One region of the Streptomyces sp. M41 genome, then DNA from elsewhere that is predicted to be linked to it. Evidence: riboswitches for the same ligand, from Rfam matches in the RefSeq annotation. Region 1 holds a riboswitch; each other region holds the start of a gene.

The links. Region 1 has a riboswitch for cyclic di-AMP ahead of ACHBTE_RS11245 (C40 family peptidase). Riboswitches for the same ligand answer to the same signal wherever they lie in the genome.
Region 2: it holds a riboswitch for cyclic di-AMP, as region 1 does, so the genes downstream of both, ACHBTE_RS03995 (M23 family metallopeptidase) here and ACHBTE_RS11245 (C40 family peptidase) in region 1, are expected to answer to the same signal.
Region 3: it holds a riboswitch for cyclic di-AMP, as region 1 does, so the genes downstream of both, ACHBTE_RS10600 (NlpC/P60 family protein) here and ACHBTE_RS11245 (C40 family peptidase) in region 1, are expected to answer to the same signal.
Region 4: it holds a riboswitch for cyclic di-AMP, as region 1 does, so the genes downstream of both, ACHBTE_RS05110 (transglycosylase SLT domain-containing protein) here and ACHBTE_RS11245 (C40 family peptidase) in region 1, are expected to answer to the same signal.

What each region holds. Positions count from the first base shown of each region.
Region 1 covers NZ_JBIMKE010000006.1:247,880-252,088, forward strand. The annotation lists gene ACHBTE_RS11235 (ATP-dependent Clp protease proteolytic subunit) at 1-442, shown strand, start outside; gene ACHBTE_RS11240 (hypothetical protein) at 451-759, shown strand; cyclic di-AMP (ydaO/yuaA leader) riboswitch at 1,098-1,308, shown strand; gene ACHBTE_RS11245 (C40 family peptidase) at 1,312-1,785, shown strand; gene ACHBTE_RS11250 (LysE family translocator) at 1,839-2,453, opposite strand; gene ACHBTE_RS11255 (LysR family transcriptional regulator) at 2,550-3,473, shown strand; gene ACHBTE_RS11260 (ATP-binding protein) at 3,478-3,936, opposite strand; gene ACHBTE_RS11265 (helix-turn-helix domain-containing protein) at 4,149-4,209, shown strand, end outside.
Region 2 covers NZ_JBIMKE010000002.1:378,228-382,436, reverse strand. The annotation lists gene ACHBTE_RS04005 (M16 family metallopeptidase) at 1-165, shown strand, start outside; gene ACHBTE_RS04000 (M16 family metallopeptidase) at 162-1,550, shown strand; cyclic di-AMP (ydaO/yuaA leader) riboswitch at 1,765-1,962, shown strand; gene ACHBTE_RS03995 (M23 family metallopeptidase) at 1,976-2,761, shown strand; gene ACHBTE_RS03990 (GntR family transcriptional regulator) at 2,953-3,648, shown strand; gene ACHBTE_RS03985 (HPr family phosphocarrier protein) at 3,941-4,209, opposite strand, start outside.
Region 3 covers NZ_JBIMKE010000006.1:97,396-101,604, reverse strand. The annotation lists gene ACHBTE_RS10605 (cytochrome P450) at 1-891, shown strand, start outside; gene ACHBTE_RS10600 (NlpC/P60 family protein) at 929-2,422, opposite strand; cyclic di-AMP (ydaO/yuaA leader) riboswitch at 2,431-2,604, opposite strand; gene paaA (1,2-phenylacetyl-CoA epoxidase subunit PaaA) at 2,943-3,920, shown strand; gene paaB (1,2-phenylacetyl-CoA epoxidase subunit PaaB) at 3,917-4,209, shown strand, end outside.
Region 4 covers NZ_JBIMKE010000003.1:153,096-157,304, forward strand. The annotation lists gene ACHBTE_RS05100 (carboxymuconolactone decarboxylase family protein) at 1-460, shown strand, start outside; gene ACHBTE_RS05105 (HAD family hydrolase) at 617-1,447, shown strand; gene ACHBTE_RS05110 (transglycosylase SLT domain-containing protein) at 1,544-2,278, opposite strand; cyclic di-AMP (ydaO/yuaA leader) riboswitch at 2,284-2,465, opposite strand; gene ACHBTE_RS05115 (polyprenyl synthetase family protein) at 3,311-4,209, shown strand, end outside.

The sequences.
Region 1 (4,209 bases):
CATCTCGCTGTACATCAATTCGCCGGGCGGCTCGTTCAGCGCCATGTCGGCGATCTACGACACGATGCAGTTCGTCGCCTGTGACGTGGAGACGATCTGCCTGGGCCAGGCCGGCTCGGCGAGCGCCGTGCTGCTGGCGGCGGGCACCCCGGGCAAGCGGTTCGCCCTGCCGGGAGCGCGTGTGGTGATCCATCAGCCGGCGTTGCCCGAGCCGGTGCAGGGGCAGGCGAGCGATCTGGCCATCCAGGCCGACGAACTGACGCGCATTCGGACCCGGCTGGAGGAGATGCTCGCCCAGCACACCGGGCGCAGCCGTGCGCAGGTGGCCGCGGACATCGAGCGGGACAAGATCCTTGACGCCCAGGAGGCGCTGGAGTACGGGCTGGTGGACCGGATCATCCCCAGCCGCAAGGCGACCCTCGCCCCGCCCACGGGGAGGTGATCCGGCCGGTGCTCCCACCCGAGTTGCCGCCCCTTCCCGCACTGACGCGGGCCGAGGGCGAGTTGATCGACCGTTATCTCGAGGTGGTGGACCTGCTCGGCCGGATCAACCCGGCGCAGCACGGCGACACCTACCGCGGACTGCGCGCCGCCCAGGCGCTGGTGGCCAAGGCCGCCGCGCTGCGGGACGCGCTGGCGCTGATGCACCAGCGAGGCGAGACGGAGCTGCACGCCCCCACGCTGGCGCGCGCGCTGCGCGTGCTGGACGGAGAACGCCGCACGGCTCGTGTCACGGTGCCGCCGCGCTCCGACACTTGACGACGCGTACAGACCGGATCCGGACGGCTCGGCATGCCGAGCCGTCCGGATCGGCGTCGAAACGCACCAAACGGCGTACCCCCGTTCGGCGTAGCCGTGTCTCCTTTTGCGCGCCCCTCGATGTTGCGCAACAGCCATCGACGCAAGGCGGAATTGGGTGCTTCGTGCCTGGTCCGAGGCTCCTCGGGTATCTGGACATCTGCTCGAACACAAGGGTGTCCACCCGAACGGGTGAGTGGTGAGTAACACCACAAATCCCCGGTTCCGTTGGGTTTTTCGTTCATCCGTGCGTCAAGATCCCTGTCTGACGACAAGCCCCCGCCACAGCGGCGGGGCGGTCCGGGCGGACGCCGAGTCCTGCCGCCGCCCGGATGACCGGTCGACAGGAGTGGATCGGCAGGAGTGGAGGACCCGAGCAAGACGGGCCGCCGGAGCGGACGTTCGTTCGAACCGAGCAGCCCTTGGGGTGAAGCCGCGGCAACGCGGCCGGGCAACTTCGCCAGCCCGAATCCGACAGGTCATCCTTCACAGGCGGCTGACGAAGGGTTGCGCATGACTGCGCTCAATCGTGTCCCGTCGCTCATGGCCCGGGCCGGTACGGCCTCGGCCCTCACGCTCGTCGCAGTGGGCGGCACCGTGGTCGCCCCCGGCTTCGCCACCGAGGCCGAAGCCGCGACGCCGGCGACGAAGGCACTGAAGGTCGCGGCCTCCAAGAAGGGGGCCCCGTACAAGTGGGGCGCCACCGGGCCGAGCAGGTTCGACTGCTCCGGGCTCACGCTGTACTCGTACAAGAAGGCGGGCAAGAAGCTGCCCCGGACGGCGGCTCAGCAGTACAACAAGACCCGCCACATCTCCGCCCAGAACCGCAAGGCCGGAGACCTGGTGTTCTTCCACTCGGGGTCGTACGTCTACCACGTCGGCATCTACGCCGGGAAGGGAAAGATCTGGCACTCCCCGAAGAGCGGGGACGTGGTGAGGCTGCAGAAGATCTGGACCAGGAGCGTCTGGTACGGCCGGGTGAGGTGACCTTCCCGGGGGCGGTGAGGGCGGCCTGACACGCCGTCACCGCCCCCGGGGCTTCACAGGGCCGACAGCGGCCCCGCGAGAAGCGCCAGACCGAATACCGTCAGCGCGGCGCCCGTGCCGACCGTGACCGCCCGGGCTGCCCGCGGCCTGCGCAGCCATCTGCCCAGCCGGTCCACCAGCAGAGCGACGACCTGGAACCACACCAGCGCGATCGCGAGCACGATCAGGGCCAGCAGCAGCGTCCGGGGCAGCGCCGGCGAGCCCGCGGGCACGAACTGCGGCAGCACACTGAGGAAGGTGAGGGACGCCTTCGGGTTGAGGGCGTTGGTCACGAAGCCCTGCCGCAGCGGCCGGGCGGTGGACTCCTCGCGCCCCTCGGCCGGCTCGCCGGGCCCCCCACGCAGCGTCTGGACGCCCAGGTACAGCACATAGAGGCCCCCGACCACCTGGAGCGCCCGGAACAGTGCCGGCACGGCGGCCAGGACCGCGGCGACCCCGACCACCGCGAGCGTCACGTGGATGAGCAGCCCGGCCCCGATCCCCAGCGCACAGGCGACACCGGCCCGGCGGGAGACGAGAGCGTTGCGTACGACGACGGTGAAGTCGGCTCCCGGCATGGCGACCAGGCCGGCGGAGACGCCGGTGAAGGCGATGAGCTGTGCGTCCATGCCGTCAGGGTGCCTGACGGCAGCCTTCAGCAGGTATTTCCAATATGCTGCGCTCGCCTAAAGCATTGGTTAAGGCAGTGGCAGACGGGAGCCTCCATGTACGACCCGACCCGTCTGGCCGCCCTGGTGGCGGTAGCGGAGGCGGGTTCGATCACCCGGGCGGCCGAACGGCTCGGCTACACCACGCCCGCGCTCTCCCAGCAGCTGGCCAAACTGGAGCGCGAGGCGGGCACCGCCCTGCTGGTACGACACCATCGCGGGGCCCGCCTCACCGGTGCGGGCGAGCTGCTGGTGGCCCGGGCCCGCCGGGTGCTCGACGAGCTGGAGCGGGCGCGGCACGAACTGGCCCGGCTGACCGGCCTGTCGGGCGGGACCCTGCGTCTGGGCACCTTCCAGACCGCCGGTATCCATCTGCTGCCCCCGGCTCTCAGCGCCTTCCGCCGGGCGCATCCGGACGTGGAGCTGACCGTCGCCGACTACGAACCGTCGGCCGGTGTCACCGCCGTGGCGGCCGGTGAGGTCGATCTGGCGCTCACCCACGCCTACGAGCCGGGCTCGCCGGTCCCGCTGCCCTCGTCCGTCGGCCTCGAACCGATCCTCGTGGAGGAGCTGGTCCTGGTGTCCGCTCCGGGCCATGCCCTCACCAGCGGGACCGCTCGGCTGCCGCTGACCGAGCTCGCCGGGCAGCCGCTGATCAGCATGGCGCCGGACGCTCCGGCCCGGCGGGAGGTGGAAGCGGTGCTGGCGCGGGCCGGGGCCACCCCTTCGGTACTGGTTCCGACGCCGGGGTACCTGCTGGTGTGCGCGCTGGCCAGTGCGGGGCTCGGGGTGGCGGTCGTGCCGGAGATGGTGGCGCGCACGTCGGTCACTCCGGTCGGGGTGCGGGCGCTGGAGGGCGGAGGGCTGCGCCGTACGATCTCGGTCGCTTTTCGCAGCGACGAGGCGGCGCCGGCCGCGGACGCCTTCCGGGCCCTGCTGCGCGGCACGTTCGGGCGCGCCGGACAGCCGTCGCCGCCGTGAGGGGTCAGGGCTCCTGCTGTCCCGCCGCCGGCACCGGCGCCGTGGGGACGGTCCACGGCAGTTCGATGGAGACGGTCTTGCCGCCCTCACGGGTGGGCCGCACCCGCAGCTTGCCGCCGCACTCCGCGGTGAGCCAGCGGATGATGACCAGACCCCGGCCGTTGTCCTGCTGGACGGCGGCCGGCAGTCGCTTGGGGAAGCGCGGATGGCTGTCGGTCACGCCGATGCGCAGGTGTTCGTCACGGTCGAGCTCGATGTCCACCCTGAAGGTGGGTGACTGACCGAGCGTGTGCTGTACGGCGTTGGTGGCGAGTTCGGAGACGATCAGCCGGATGGTGTCGGCGGCTTCGGTGTCCGGTGGCAGTCCCCACTCGGCGAGGGTGGTGACCACGTAGCTCCGGGCCGCGGAGACCGAGGCGGGATCGCTCGGCAGAGTGACGGATGCTTCCAGGTGATCTGCCATGGCGACGTCGTCCCTTTCCCACGGGACCGCAGTCCGACACGGAGCGGATGGTTCGAGTACGGTCCCGGACTGGTGCTTCGTCGCCAGACTGCCATTACCGCGCCCGTCAGAGGTGGCGATCCACCAAGATATGCATATATCTGTCGCTCGATGCGGTGAACTCTGCGACGGCAGAGCGTATTTGGGCGGCCCGGTTGGAGTAAGGAGTTCCCATGCAGCACGGGCCCGCGGTGCGCCGCCGGAAACTGGGCGCAGAACTGCGTGCGTTGCGTA
Region 2 (4,209 bases), on a different contig from region 1:
ACCGCCGAGGAGGTCCAGGCGGTCGCCAAGGCCCGCCTGCGCCCCGACAACCGTGCCGTGCTGGTGTACGAGCCGGTCGCCGGCGAGGCCGAGGACCTGGAAGCCGCCGCCGACGGGGCCGCCCCCGCCGGGACCACCGACGAGAACGAGGAGTCGGCGCAGTGACCGAGCTCGCCAGCATGGAGTTCCACCCGCAGCCCCAGGCCGGCGAGGCGCGGCCCTGGGCGTTCCCGGCCCCCGAGCGCGGTGAGCTGGACAACGGCCTGACGGTCCTGCGCTGCCACCGCCCCGGCCAGCAGGTCGTCGCCGTCGAGGTGCTTCTGGACACGCCCCTGGACGCGGAGCCGAAGGGCCTCGACGGCATCGCCACGATCATGGCGCGCGCCCTTTCCGAAGGCACCGACAAGCACACCGCCGAGGAGTTCGCCGCCGAGCTGGAGCGCTGCGGCGCCACGCTCGACGCCTACGCCGACCACCCCGGCGTCCGCGTCAGCCTCGAGGTGCCCGTCTCCCGGCTGCCCAAGGCCCTCGACCTGCTCGCCGACGCCCTCAGGGCGCCCGCGTTCGCCGACGCCGAGGTCGAGCGTCTGGTGCGCAACCGGCTCGACGAGATCCCGCACGAGCTGGCCAACCCCTCCCGTCGCGCCGCCAAGGAGCTCGCCAAGGAGCTGTTCCCGGCGACCTCGCGCATGTCGCGTCCGCGCCAGGGCACCGAGGACACGGTCGCGGGCATCGACTCCGCCGCCGTACGCGCCTTCTACGAGCGGCATGTGCGGCCCGCCACCTCCACCGTCGTGGTCGTCGGCGACCTCACCGGGGTCGACCTCGACGGCCTGCTCGGCGACACCCTCGGCGCGTGGACCGGCTCCGCGGCCGAGCCGCGGCCCGTTCCGCCGGTGACCGCCGACGACGCCGGGCGCGTCGTGATCGTGGACCGGCCCGGCGCCGTGCAGACACAGCTGCTGATCGGCCGTCTCGGTCCCGACCGGCACGACCGCGTGTGGCCGGCGCAGGTGCTCGGCACGTACTGCCTGGGCGGCACCCTCACCTCCCGTCTGGACAAGGTCCTGCGCGAGGAGAAGGGCTACACCTACGGCGTGCGCGCCTTCGCCCAGGTCCTGCGCTCCGCCCCGGACGGCACGGGCGCGGCGATGCTCGCCATCAGCGGCTCCGTCGACACCCCGAACACCGGTCCGGCGCTGGACGACCTGTGGAAGGTCCTGCGCGGGGTCGCCGGCGAGGGGCTCACCGACGCCGAGCGGGACTTCGCCGTTCAGAACCTCGTCGGGGTGGCGCCGCTGAAGTACGAGACGGCCGCCGCCGTGGCGAGCACGCTGGCCGACCAGGTCGAGCAGCATCTGCCGGACGACTTCCAGGGGAAGCTGTACCAGCGGCTCGCGTCGACCGGCACCGTCGAGGCCACCGCCGCGGCCGTGAGCGCCTTCCCGGTGGACCGCCTGGTCACGATCCTCGTCGGTGACGCGGCCGAGATCCGGGAGCCCGTCGAGGCCCTCGGAATCGGTGAAGTCACCGTCGTGGCGGCCGAGTAGAGGTACCGGCAGTGCCGGACGACGGCACGCGCGCGTGAGGGGCCCCGGAGACCGCCGAGTCACCGGGGCCCCTTTATGCCCGAATTGAGGGAGAGGTTGCCTGTCTGCCCTGTGGGATGCGCTACAAAAGCCGCGATGCGTTTGGGGATTGAAAGTGGCCCCGTTTAGCGTCTTCCGGGCTGTCCGTCAGGCAGTGCGCCGCGCCCGCGGCACCGGACAGTCATCGCCGAGTCCCCGTACGGCGCGAGCCAGGGGAGCCGGGGACCCACCTCCTGCCGCCGCTATCGCGGCTGCAGGGGCCCAGTAGTCCCTGGGGTGAATCGGACGCCCGCGCGAGATCGCGAGGGGGTCCGTAGGAGACCTTCCTGCTCCGAACCCGTCAGCTAACCCGGTAGGCGAGAAGGAAGGAAAGGATCAGCCACTACATGGCGTTCACCTGCGCCACGGGGAAGAACCGCCCCAGCGGGAAGCACCGTAAGCCCGGCCGGTTCGAGCGCACCACGGCCCGTGCGGCCGGCGTCGCCGCTCTCACCGCCACCGGCGTGATGGGCACCCTGGCCGCCCCGGCGCTCGCCGCCGAGCCCGCCGCGGAGCAGACCGGCCTCATCCCGGTCATCACCGTCGACAACTCGATCGCCGAGCAGATCGACGCCCAGGCCGACGCGCAGGAGCAGGCGGCCGAGGAGGCCGCCGCCGCGAAGAAGGCCGCCCAGGAGGCCGCCCGTAAGAAGGCGGCCGAGAAGGCCAAGAAGGAGCGCGAGGCCAAGGAGCGCGCCGCGCGCGAGGCCGAGCGCAAGCGTCTGCTGTCCTACGTCGCCCCGATCTCCGGCTCGTACGTCTCCACCGGCTACAAGGCCGGCGGCGCCGTCTGGTCCTCCGGCAGTCACACCGGCGTCGACTTCCACGCCGGCAGCGGCACGTCTGTGCACTCGGTCGGTGCCGGCACCGTCGTGGAGGCCGGCTGGGGCGGGGCCTACGGCAACAACGTCGTGATCAAGATGAACGACGGTACGTACACCCAGTACGGCCATCTGTCGTCCATCGGCGTCTCGGTCGGCCAGACGGTCACCCCCGGCCAGCAGATCGGCCTGTCCGGCGCCACCGGCAATGTCACCGGACCGCACCTGCACTTCGAGGCCCGCACCACCGCGGAGTACGGCTCCGACATCGACCCCGTCGCCTACCTCCGCTCGCACGGCGTGAGCCTCTGACGGTTCCTCCACGTCTGCCCGAAAGCCCCGGCTCACCGAGCCGGGGCTTTCGGCGTTCGCGGGGATGTTCGGCTGTCCAAAAAATATCCATGGATTCCGGCCCGCCGTCGGAAATTCCGGCCCGTTGCCATAGAGTCACCCAACACACGTCATTCGTCGACGTTGCACGGGGATTAAAGCGGAGGTCGGTCATGCGTATTCCGGCGCACTCGGTATGCACCGCGATCCGGGACGATATCGTCGCCGGTGTCCATGAGCGCGGCAGCCGCCTCACCGAGGAACTTCTCGCACGCCGCTACGGCGTCTCGCGCGTCCCTGTGCGGGAGGCCCTGCGCACCCTGGAGGCGGAGGGTTTCGTGGTGACCCGGCGCCACGCGGGCGCGTGCGTCGCCGAACCGACCGAGCAGGAGGCCGCCGACCTGCTGGAGATGCGCACCCTCCTGGAACCCCTCGGCGCCTCCCGGGCGGCTCAGCGGCGCACCGAAGCCCACCTCAAGGTGCTGCGCGGCCTGGTCAGGTTGGGCCAGGAGCGTGCCAGGAGGGGGAACAGCGAGGATCTGCGCTCCCTGGGCGGTTGGTTCCACGAGACGCTGGCCCAGGCGTCCGGCAGCCCTGCCCTGACCTCGATGCTGACCCAGCTGCGCCACAAGATCGCCTGGATGTACACGGTGGAGCCGCCCGTCGACCCCATGGCCTGCTGGACCGAGCACGGCGCGATCGTGGACGCGGTGGCGCGCGGCGACGGTGAGCGCGCCCGGGCGCTCACGGCGCTGCACACCGAGCGCGCGACCTCCGCGCACCGGCTGCGCTCCGGCTCCGCCGTGGAGCGCAGGGAGCGTGTGAGGAATTCGCAACACCCCGTAAACATGCCGAGCCTGCGGCATTAACACGGGCGCCGTATACAAAGAGGGGATATTCGGCGGCGGAGAATTTCGACTGCCGTTTTCGGTGTGTCGTCAATTCGGTCGGCGACCGTCGGTCGCCCGCCGGAAAAGCCTCGGCCGGCTGCTGAAAAACGGCGAAGGCGCGCCCGCCGAAAGACAGCGAAGCCGCTCGCCGAAAGACGGCGAAGCCACGCCCACCGAAAGACAGCGAGGCCGGGCCGAAAAGCAGCGAAGCCGCGCCCGCCGAAAAGCGGACGCGGCTTCACCGTTTGCTGCGGAGACCCGCTCAGGTCCCTCAGACCGTCTCGGGCAGCTCCTCGAGGCCCTCGGCGACCAGCTTCGCCAGCCGGTCGAGGGCGGCATCCGCGCCCTCGGCGTCGGAAGCGAGGACGATCTCCTCGCCGCCCTGGGCGCCCAGGCCCAGGACCGCGAGCATGGAGGCCGCGTTGACGGGGTTGCCGTCGGCCTTGGCGATCGTCACCGGGACGCCTGTGGCCGTGGCGGCTCGGACGAAGATGGAGGCGGGGCGGGCATGGAGGCCCTCGGCCCAGCCGACGTTGACGC
Region 3 (4,209 bases), 150 kb from region 1:
GCGTTCTCGCCCCGGGCGCTGGAGCCGATCGTGGCGAGCGTGCGGCGCACGGTCGACCGGCTGCTGCGCGACGCGCTGGACAAGGGCACGTGCGACTTCGCCGCCGACGTGGCAGCCGGTGTCCCGCTCGCCGCCATCTGCGATCTGCTGGGCGTACCCGACGGCGACCGGGCCCATGTACTGAGCCTGACCTCCTCGGCACTCGGCTCGCACGACGCCGACAGTACGCCGCTGGACGCGTGGATCGCCAAGAACGAGATCCTGCTCTACTTCGCGGGACTCGCCCGCGACCGGCGTGACAGCCCCCACGCGGACGTCATCGCGCTGCTCGCGGGCAGCGAGGTGGGCGGGCTGCCGCTCGACGACGACGAGATCATGCTCAACTGCTACAGCCTGATCCTCGGCGGCGACGAGACCGCCCGCCTGTCCATGGTGGGCGCCGCCCTCGCCCTGCTGGAACACCCCGGGCAATGGCAGGCCCTCAAGCGGGGCGACGCCGCGATCGACACCGCCGTCGAGGAGATCCTGCGCTGGACGACCCCCGCCCTGCACGCCGGCCGCACCGCGACGACCGACACCGAGATCGCCGGCCGGCCGATCGCTGCCGGGGACCTCGTCACCGTCTGGAACGCCTCCGCCAACCGCGACGAACGGATCTTCGACGCGCCTGGTGAGCTGCGCCTGGACCGCACCCCCAACAAACACGTCACCTTCGCCTACGGCCCCCACTTCTGCCTCGGCGCCTACCTGGCCAGAGCGGAGATCGGCGCCGTACTGGCCGGGTTGCGGGACCTGGTGGCCCAGATGGAGCAGACCGGCCCCGCCAAGCCCGTCTACTCCAACTTCCTCAGCGGCCTCGGCACCCTGCCGCTCGCGCTGAAGGCCGCCTGAACGCCCGATCTTCCTCGGCCCGCCCGGCTCAGGCGGATCAGACCGGTCGTACGATGCTGTGGATCGCCGACTCACCGGCGTAGTGGATCGACTCCTCACGGATGACCGATCCGGGGCCGGGGGCGTGGATCATCATGCCGTCACCGGAGTAGATGCCGACGTGGGCCGAGTGGAAGAGGACCAGGTCACCGGGCTCGGCGGCGGTGACGGCGATGCCTCGTCCCGCGGTCGCCTGCTCCTGCGGGCTGCGGGGGAGTGTGATCCCCGCCGACCTCCAGGCGGCCCTGGTCAGACCGGCAGCGTCGTACGCGTCCGGCCCGGTGGTGCCCCAGACACAGGGCTTGCCCAGTTGGGCTCGGGCGAAGTCGAGGGCTCGGGTCGCTCGGGTGTCCTCGGGAGCGGGTGTCAGGGCCGGTGCGGGTGCGGGGTCTGACGCTGGGGTGGAGGCCCAGGATTCGGGTGCGGGGGCGACGGCCCCGTCGCCGGGGGCGTCGCCCGGGTTCTGTGCCGTGCTCCATGTACCGGTGTCCGGGGCCTGTGGGGTGGTCCACGTGTCGTCGGCGACCGGTGCGGATGTGGTGGTGTCCCATGTGCCGGTGGGGAGGGCTGGTGTGGTGTCCCATGTGCCGGTGGGCAGGGCTGGTGTGGTGTCCCATGTGCCGGTGGGCAGGGCTGGTGTCGCCCCCCATGTGTCCTCGGGCGGGGCCGGCGTGGTGCCCCATGTGTCCTCGGGCAGGGATGGGGCGACGGCCCGTGTGTCCATGGGCAGCGCCGGGACGGAGTCCCAGGTGTCCGTCGTCGATATCGGTGCCGTCAGCGGATCCAGCTCCGCCGGTGCTGTGACCTGCTGCGTCGTGTACGCGGACAGCAGGGCGCGGGCACGCTCGATCTTGCGCTGGTTCTGTTCCTTGGACGCCTTCAGTGTGGACTGCTGGCTCTCGGCCGCCGGGGCGGGCAGGGCCGGCGCGGCGATGGGGCCCGCCGTCAACTCCGCGATCGGCGCCGCGGGCAGCTCCAGGGCAGGGCGGCCGGGCGAGGGCAGTGCGAGGTCGGTGAGGTCCGGCGCCGTGCGCTCGGCCGGGCGGGCCGACCGGGTCCCCCTCGGACGGTCCGGCGTCCTGTCGCCCGTCAGGGCCGCCGCGACCGTGGGACCCAACTTCGCGCGGGCGGCCTCGAACCACTGCCGGGCGACGCTGTCGACCGCGGGAGCGCCGCGCCCGCTCTCGGCGTCCCGAGCCGAGGCGCCCGGCCTGTGTCCGGCGTCGGCCGGCCGGTCGGCGCGCGCCCGAGGTCCCTTCGCCGCCGCGCGCGTGGCGTTGTAGGTGCCCGTGTCGGACTCGGCCTGGTCGTACAGGGAGCTGACCCGTCGGCTCACCTCCTCGCGACTCGGTGCCTCGTCGCCGGGGGAAGCCGCGGCGTTGGCCGTCTGACCGAGCAGGGCCACAGAGGTGAGGGCCGCCGATGCGAGTGCGGAATTGCGCTTGCCGGGCAGGCTCAAAGCCCCCGGACGCGCGGTGCGTTCCGGCGCCATGGGCGACGTACTCCTTCCGTGCTCCGCCTACCGGGTCAGCTGACGGGTTCGGGCGGCGGTTTCCGGAAGGTGTGCCCTACGGCCCTGCCCCGAAGGGGAGTTGGGCCGATTCACCACAAGCTCGGTTGGGTCCCCGGCTCCAGCGGCCCATCTGGACGCACCGGACTCGGCGGAGGGCGCACGTCCCGGCGGGGTTCGCCGGAGATCTTCGTGCGGCCTGAGCCGTAACCTAACGAACTTGTGTGCCTCACGTGAAGATTGACGTGTGAAATGTCCGATACGTTTTTGTGACCTTCGACGCCGGCGGTGCGTGGACCACCGGTTTCGCTGCGCGCTGCTTCGGTTCCGCCACGGATCGTAGTGATCGCCGCGGATCGTAGTGATCGAGGGCCGCTCCGCTCGATCGGGCGGTAGGTGATGCCGTGCGGGCCGGTTTCGCGCCCTCGAAGGGTCTTGCTCCGCCGACGGAAACCAGTCACACTGGATACCGAACGAATGGTCGGTTGGGAAGCGGGATTCGATGACGACTGCACACTCCGCCGAGGCGCCCCCCGAGGAGCCGCTCCAGCAGCACTTCGACGCGACGATCTCGCGCGACCAGCGCATCGAGCCGCGCGACTGGATGCCCGAGGGCTACCGCAGGACGCTGATCAGGCAGATCGCTCAGCACGCCCACTCGGAGATCATCGGCATGCAACCCGAGGGTGAGTGGATCACCAAGGCGCCGTCCCTGCGCCGCAAGGCGATCCTGTTCGCCAAGGTCCAGGACGAGGCAGGCCACGGCCTCTATCTGTACTCGGCGGCGGAGACCCTGGGCACCGACCGCGCGGAGCTGACGAACCGCCTCGTCGAGGGCCGCCAGAAGTACTCGTCGATCTTCAACTACCCGACGCTGAGCTTCGCCGACGTCGGCGTGATCGGCTGGTTCGTGGACGGCGCCGCGATCTGCAACCAGGTGCCGCTGTGCCGCAGCTCCTACGGGCCGTACGCGCGCGCGATGGTGCGGATCTGCAAGGAGGAGTCCTTCCACCAGCGACAGGGCTACGAACTGCTGATGACGATGATGCGCGGCACCGACGCCCAGCGCGAGATGGTGCAGGACGCCGTGAACCGCTGGTGGTGGCCCTCGCTGATGATGTTCGGCCCGCCCGACGACGCCTCGCCCAACTCCGCGCAGTCGATGGCCTGGAAGATCAAGCGGCACAGCAACGACGAACTGCGTCAGCGCTTCGTCGACATGACCGTCCCGCAGGCCGAGAAGCTCGGCGTCACCCTGCCCGACCCCGAACTGCGCTGGAACGCCGAGCGTGGCCACCACGACTTCGGCACCCCCGACTGGGACGAGCTGATGCGGGTCATCAAGGGCGACGGCCCGTGCAACGCCCAGCGGATGGACCGGCGCAGAAGCGCCCACGAAGAAGGCGCCTGGGTGCGGGAGGCGGCCACCGCCCACGCGGCCAAGCAGGCCGCCCGCGCGACGAAGGGAGCGGTGGCATGACCTCCGAGAAGCCGTCCGAGAAGCCGTCCGAGAAGCGGGACTGGCCGCTGTACGAGGTGTTCGTACGCGGCAAGCGCGGACTCAACCACGTCCATGTGGGCTCGCTGCACGCCGCCGACGACCGGATGGCGCTCACCCACGCGCGCGACGTGTACACCCGGCGCAACGAGGGCGTCTCGATCTGGGTGGTGCGCTCCGAACACATCTCCGCCTCGACCCGCGACGAGAAGGACCCGTTCTTCGCGCCGAGCGCCGACAAGGTGTACCGCCACCCGACCTTCTACGACAT
Region 4 (4,209 bases), on a different contig from region 1:
GCAGGCACGGATGACCAACCCGGCGTACGTCCTTCCCCAGGCGCTCAAGGGGATCGGCACCCTCTTCCAGGCGATCGGCGAGAGCGGTCTGTCCCAGGAGGTGGCCGAGATCGTCGGGCTGCGCGCGAGTCAGATCAACGGGTGCGGCGCCTGTGTGCACGGCCACACGACCAATCTGCGCAAGGCGGGGACGAGCGCCGAACGGATCGACTCCGTCTCGGCGTGGCGGGAGGCGCCCTGGTTCACCGACGCGGAGCGGGCCGCACTGCGGCTGACCGAGGCGATGACGAGGCTCGCGGACCGTTCGCACGAGTCGGTGCCGGAGGAGCTGTGGGACGAAGTGGCCGACCACTTCGACGAGAAGGAGCTGTCGGCACTGATTCTCACCGTCTCCGTCACCAACATGTTCAACCGCATCAACACCACCATCAAGGAGCCCGCGGGCACCACTTGGGGGTGAAATAGCAACAAGGGGGCGGAAGTTGTCAGGGCGGAACGGAACCGGAAATGAAACGGTGAGCGGCGGCGCAACCGGAACAGGTGTCAACACATGTGAACACAGCAGCCGTCCGGTTCACGTCGAGTCGATGGGGCGTCCTGTCCGTATTCTCTGATCATGGCCGCACCTATCGCATATTCACTCATCGCCACTGACCTCGACGGGACCCTGCTCCGAGGCGACGACACGCTCTCGGACCGGTCCATCGACGCGCTCGCGCTGGCGGTGGCGGCCGGTGCCCAGCACCTCGTGGTGACGGGACGGCCGGCGCCCAGAGTGCGGCCTCTCCTGGATGTCATGGGCAGCACGGGGCTCGCGGTGTGCGGGCAGGGGGCGCAGTTGTACGACGCGGGCGCGGACCGTCTGCTGTGGTCCATCACCCTGGACCGGGAGTTGGCGGAAACCGCGCTCGGCAAGATCGAGGCCGAGGTGGGTCAGGTGTACGCGGCCGTCGACCAGGACGGTGTGGACGGGCTCACGCTCATCGAACCGGGGTACCTGATGCCCCACCCGACACTGCCCGCCGTACGGGTCAGGCACCGCGACGACCTGTGGTGCGAGCCGATCAGCAAGGTGCTGCTGCGCCATCCGGTCCTGTCGGACGACGAGTTGGCGGCGACGGCACGGGCGGTGGTCGGCTCTCTCGCCACCGTCACCATGTCGGGCCCCGGGACCGTCGAACTCCAGCCATGCGGCATCACCAAGGCGACCGGTCTCGCGCTCGCCGCCGACCATCTCGGCCTCGGCGCGCACGAGACCGTCGCCTTCGGTGACATGCCCAATGACATCCCCATGTTCGACTGGGCCGCTCACGGTGTCGCGATGGCCAACGCGCATCCCGAACTCAAAGCGGTCGCCGACGAGATCACCCTGTCGAACGAGGACGACGGCATCGCCGTCGTCCTCGAGGCACTGTTCGCGGGGAGCCTGGCCGACTTCGCCCAGTAGGTCGCCGACTTTGTCCAGTAGGTCGCAGGGTCCGGCCTCCGCCGGGACCGGACCCTGTTCCCCCGGGTTCGGTAGGGCCGCGCACGACCCTGGGGTCTAGTAAGGACCGTTGACGTTGTCGATCGAGCCGTAGCGCGCGGCTGCGTAGTTGCACGCGGCCGTGATGTTCGCGACCGGGTCGAAGGGGTCGTACGCCGTTCCCGGCACGTGGTAGGCCGCGAACGTCGGGTCGATGACCTGGAGGAGCCCCTTGGAGGGGGTGCCCGCCACGGCGTTGGAATCCCAGTTGTTGATGGCGGCCGGGTTGCCCGACGACTCACGCAGGATGTTGCGGTGAATGCCCTCATAGGAGCCGGGAATCCCCTTTTGCCCCATGATGTCCAGGGCCTCGCGGATCCAGCCGTCGAGGTTGTCGGGGTAGGTCTTCGCGGCGGCATGGGTGGCCTGGGCGACGCCGGACTTCTTGGCAGGCGAGGCCGCCTTGTCGGCCGTCTTCGTGGCGGCCGTCTTCGTGGCCCGGACCTTCAGGTCGACGCCCGGGTGGATCAGCCGCGGGTCGTCGCCGATGGCCTTGCGGTTGTCCTTGTAGAGCTGTCGCCAGCCGCCCTGGGCGTCGTAACGGTCCGCGATGCCGTAGAGCGTGTCGCCCTTCTTGGTGGTGTAGCTGAGGGATCCGACCTTCGCCGCGGTGGGGGCCTGGGCGGGCTCGGCGGCGGTCGCGGTGGTCGCGCTCAGCAAGGGGAGCGCGAGAGCGGCGGTGCCGGTTCCGGCGGCCACGACACGTCGGGTGAGCGGGTTGGTACGGGGGCGGCGGTGTTTGCCTCGGGGCATGGCGCTGTTCCTCTCCGGCGCCTGCGAGGTGAGCTGTCGGGTTCGGGCGGGAGATGCCCGGCCGCGCCGCCGTGTGACGGTGCGACTTCACCCCTAGCCGGCCCGGTGTGCCATCAAGGCGTCCGGTCCGGCGACTTACCTGGGTCCCCCGCTCCTGCCGTGCGTGTGTGAGTGGCGTAGGTGGATGGCGCGGGCGGCGGCAGGATTAGGCGTCCGCCCGACTGAGCGGGAACGTATGCGAGAGCACATGTCCGGAACAAGTGCCCTAGTCACCTGTCATGCGGGTTGACCATGGTCGGGTGCGTATGAGGCGCTTGATCCTTTGCGGTTGCCAAGCCTCAACTTGCGTTTGCCGTAAGGGGAGGCGGGGGTGGGCGCGGTCGCGGGGGAGAAGGGGGCTGCGTGACCCAACTCACTGGTATTCACAAGAGCGGCAAATCGGGCAATGAATCCAACTCGCCTGTAATGGGCCGCTCATGGAGTCCGTTTTTCCCGTGTCGGCAGCAATTGGGCCTCTTCGTGTCGTCTTCGAGCGGGGCGGTCAGGTGGGGGATTCATCCCTCAACGTCCATATTTCCTGGCGCACTTCACGCTTACTTCGCGCTCATTCCGCGCTCGGTTCGCGCTCGAGGGCGTTGGGCGTGGACGGAACCTCGGGCGTGATTCCAGTCGTTGTCATAGCGGTCGTCCGTGGGATGTCCCGCGGCGGGTACTCGGGGGGTGCCGGTGCGGGGTACGGCACCCGGCAGGGTGGCGAGGGGGAGGGGTGAACGGGTGCGCATGAAGGTGAATCCCGGCGGGGCGGTCACGTCCGGATCAGGACTCAGGGTGCTACTTACCTATAAGTGGATAGATGTCCGTCCGTATCAGGTGATCAAAAACTTGCCGGTCGTGATCCGATACCGCCCGTGGTGGACGGGTGGGCGGCATCGGTGATCGAAACGTGACCGGATACGCTGACTTGAGTGATGGCAGCGACCTATCGACAAACCGTGTAACCGCCAGTAGACACCAGCAGACAGGAGACCCCTCGTGACCGTCGTCGGGCCGTTCGGGCTGAGCGTGCGGGACCAGGCTCTGGAAGCCGATGTCCAGGCCGGATTGGCGGCTGTCGAGGAGGGTTTGCTCGAAGCCACCAAGAGCGAGGTCCCCTTCATCACCGAGGCCGCCCAGCACCTGGTGCGGGCCGGGGGCAAGCGGTTCCGGCCGCTGCTCGTGATGCTCGCCGCCCAGTTCGGGGACCGGCACGCGCCGGGGGTCGTGCCGTCGGCGGTGGTGGTGGAGCTGACGCATCTGGCGACGCTGTACCACGACGACGTGATGGACGAGGCCGCCGTACGTCGGGGTGTCGCGAGTGCGAACACCCGCTGGGGGAACTCCGTCGCCGTCCTGACCGGGGATTTCCTGTTCGCGCGTGCCTCGCACATCCTGGCCGACCTCGGTCCCGAGGCGGTGCGGGTGCAGGCCGAGGCGTTCGAGCGGCTGGTGACCGGGCAGATCCTGGAGACGGCGGGACCGCAGGACGGGCGGGATCCGGTCGAGCACTATCTGGATGTGCTGAGCGGGAAGACAGGGTCGCTGGTGGCGGTCTCGTGCCGGTTCGGGGCGATGATGTCGGGCACCGACGAGACGGTGGTCGACGTGCTGACCCAGTACGGGGAGCGCCTGGGGGTCGCCTTCCAGCTGGCGGACGACGTGCTGGACATCGCGAGCGACTCCCACGAGTCCGGGAAGACGCCCGGTACGGATCTCCGGGAGGGCATCCCGACCATGCCGGTGCTGCGGCTGCGCGAGCGGGCCGAGCGACTGGGGCTGGCGGAGGACATCGCCCTGTGCGAGCTGCTGGACTCCGACCTGAGCGACGACGCCCGGCATGCGGAGGCGTTGGCCGCCCTGCGGGTGCATCCGGCGCTGGAGCAGGCGCGGCGGGA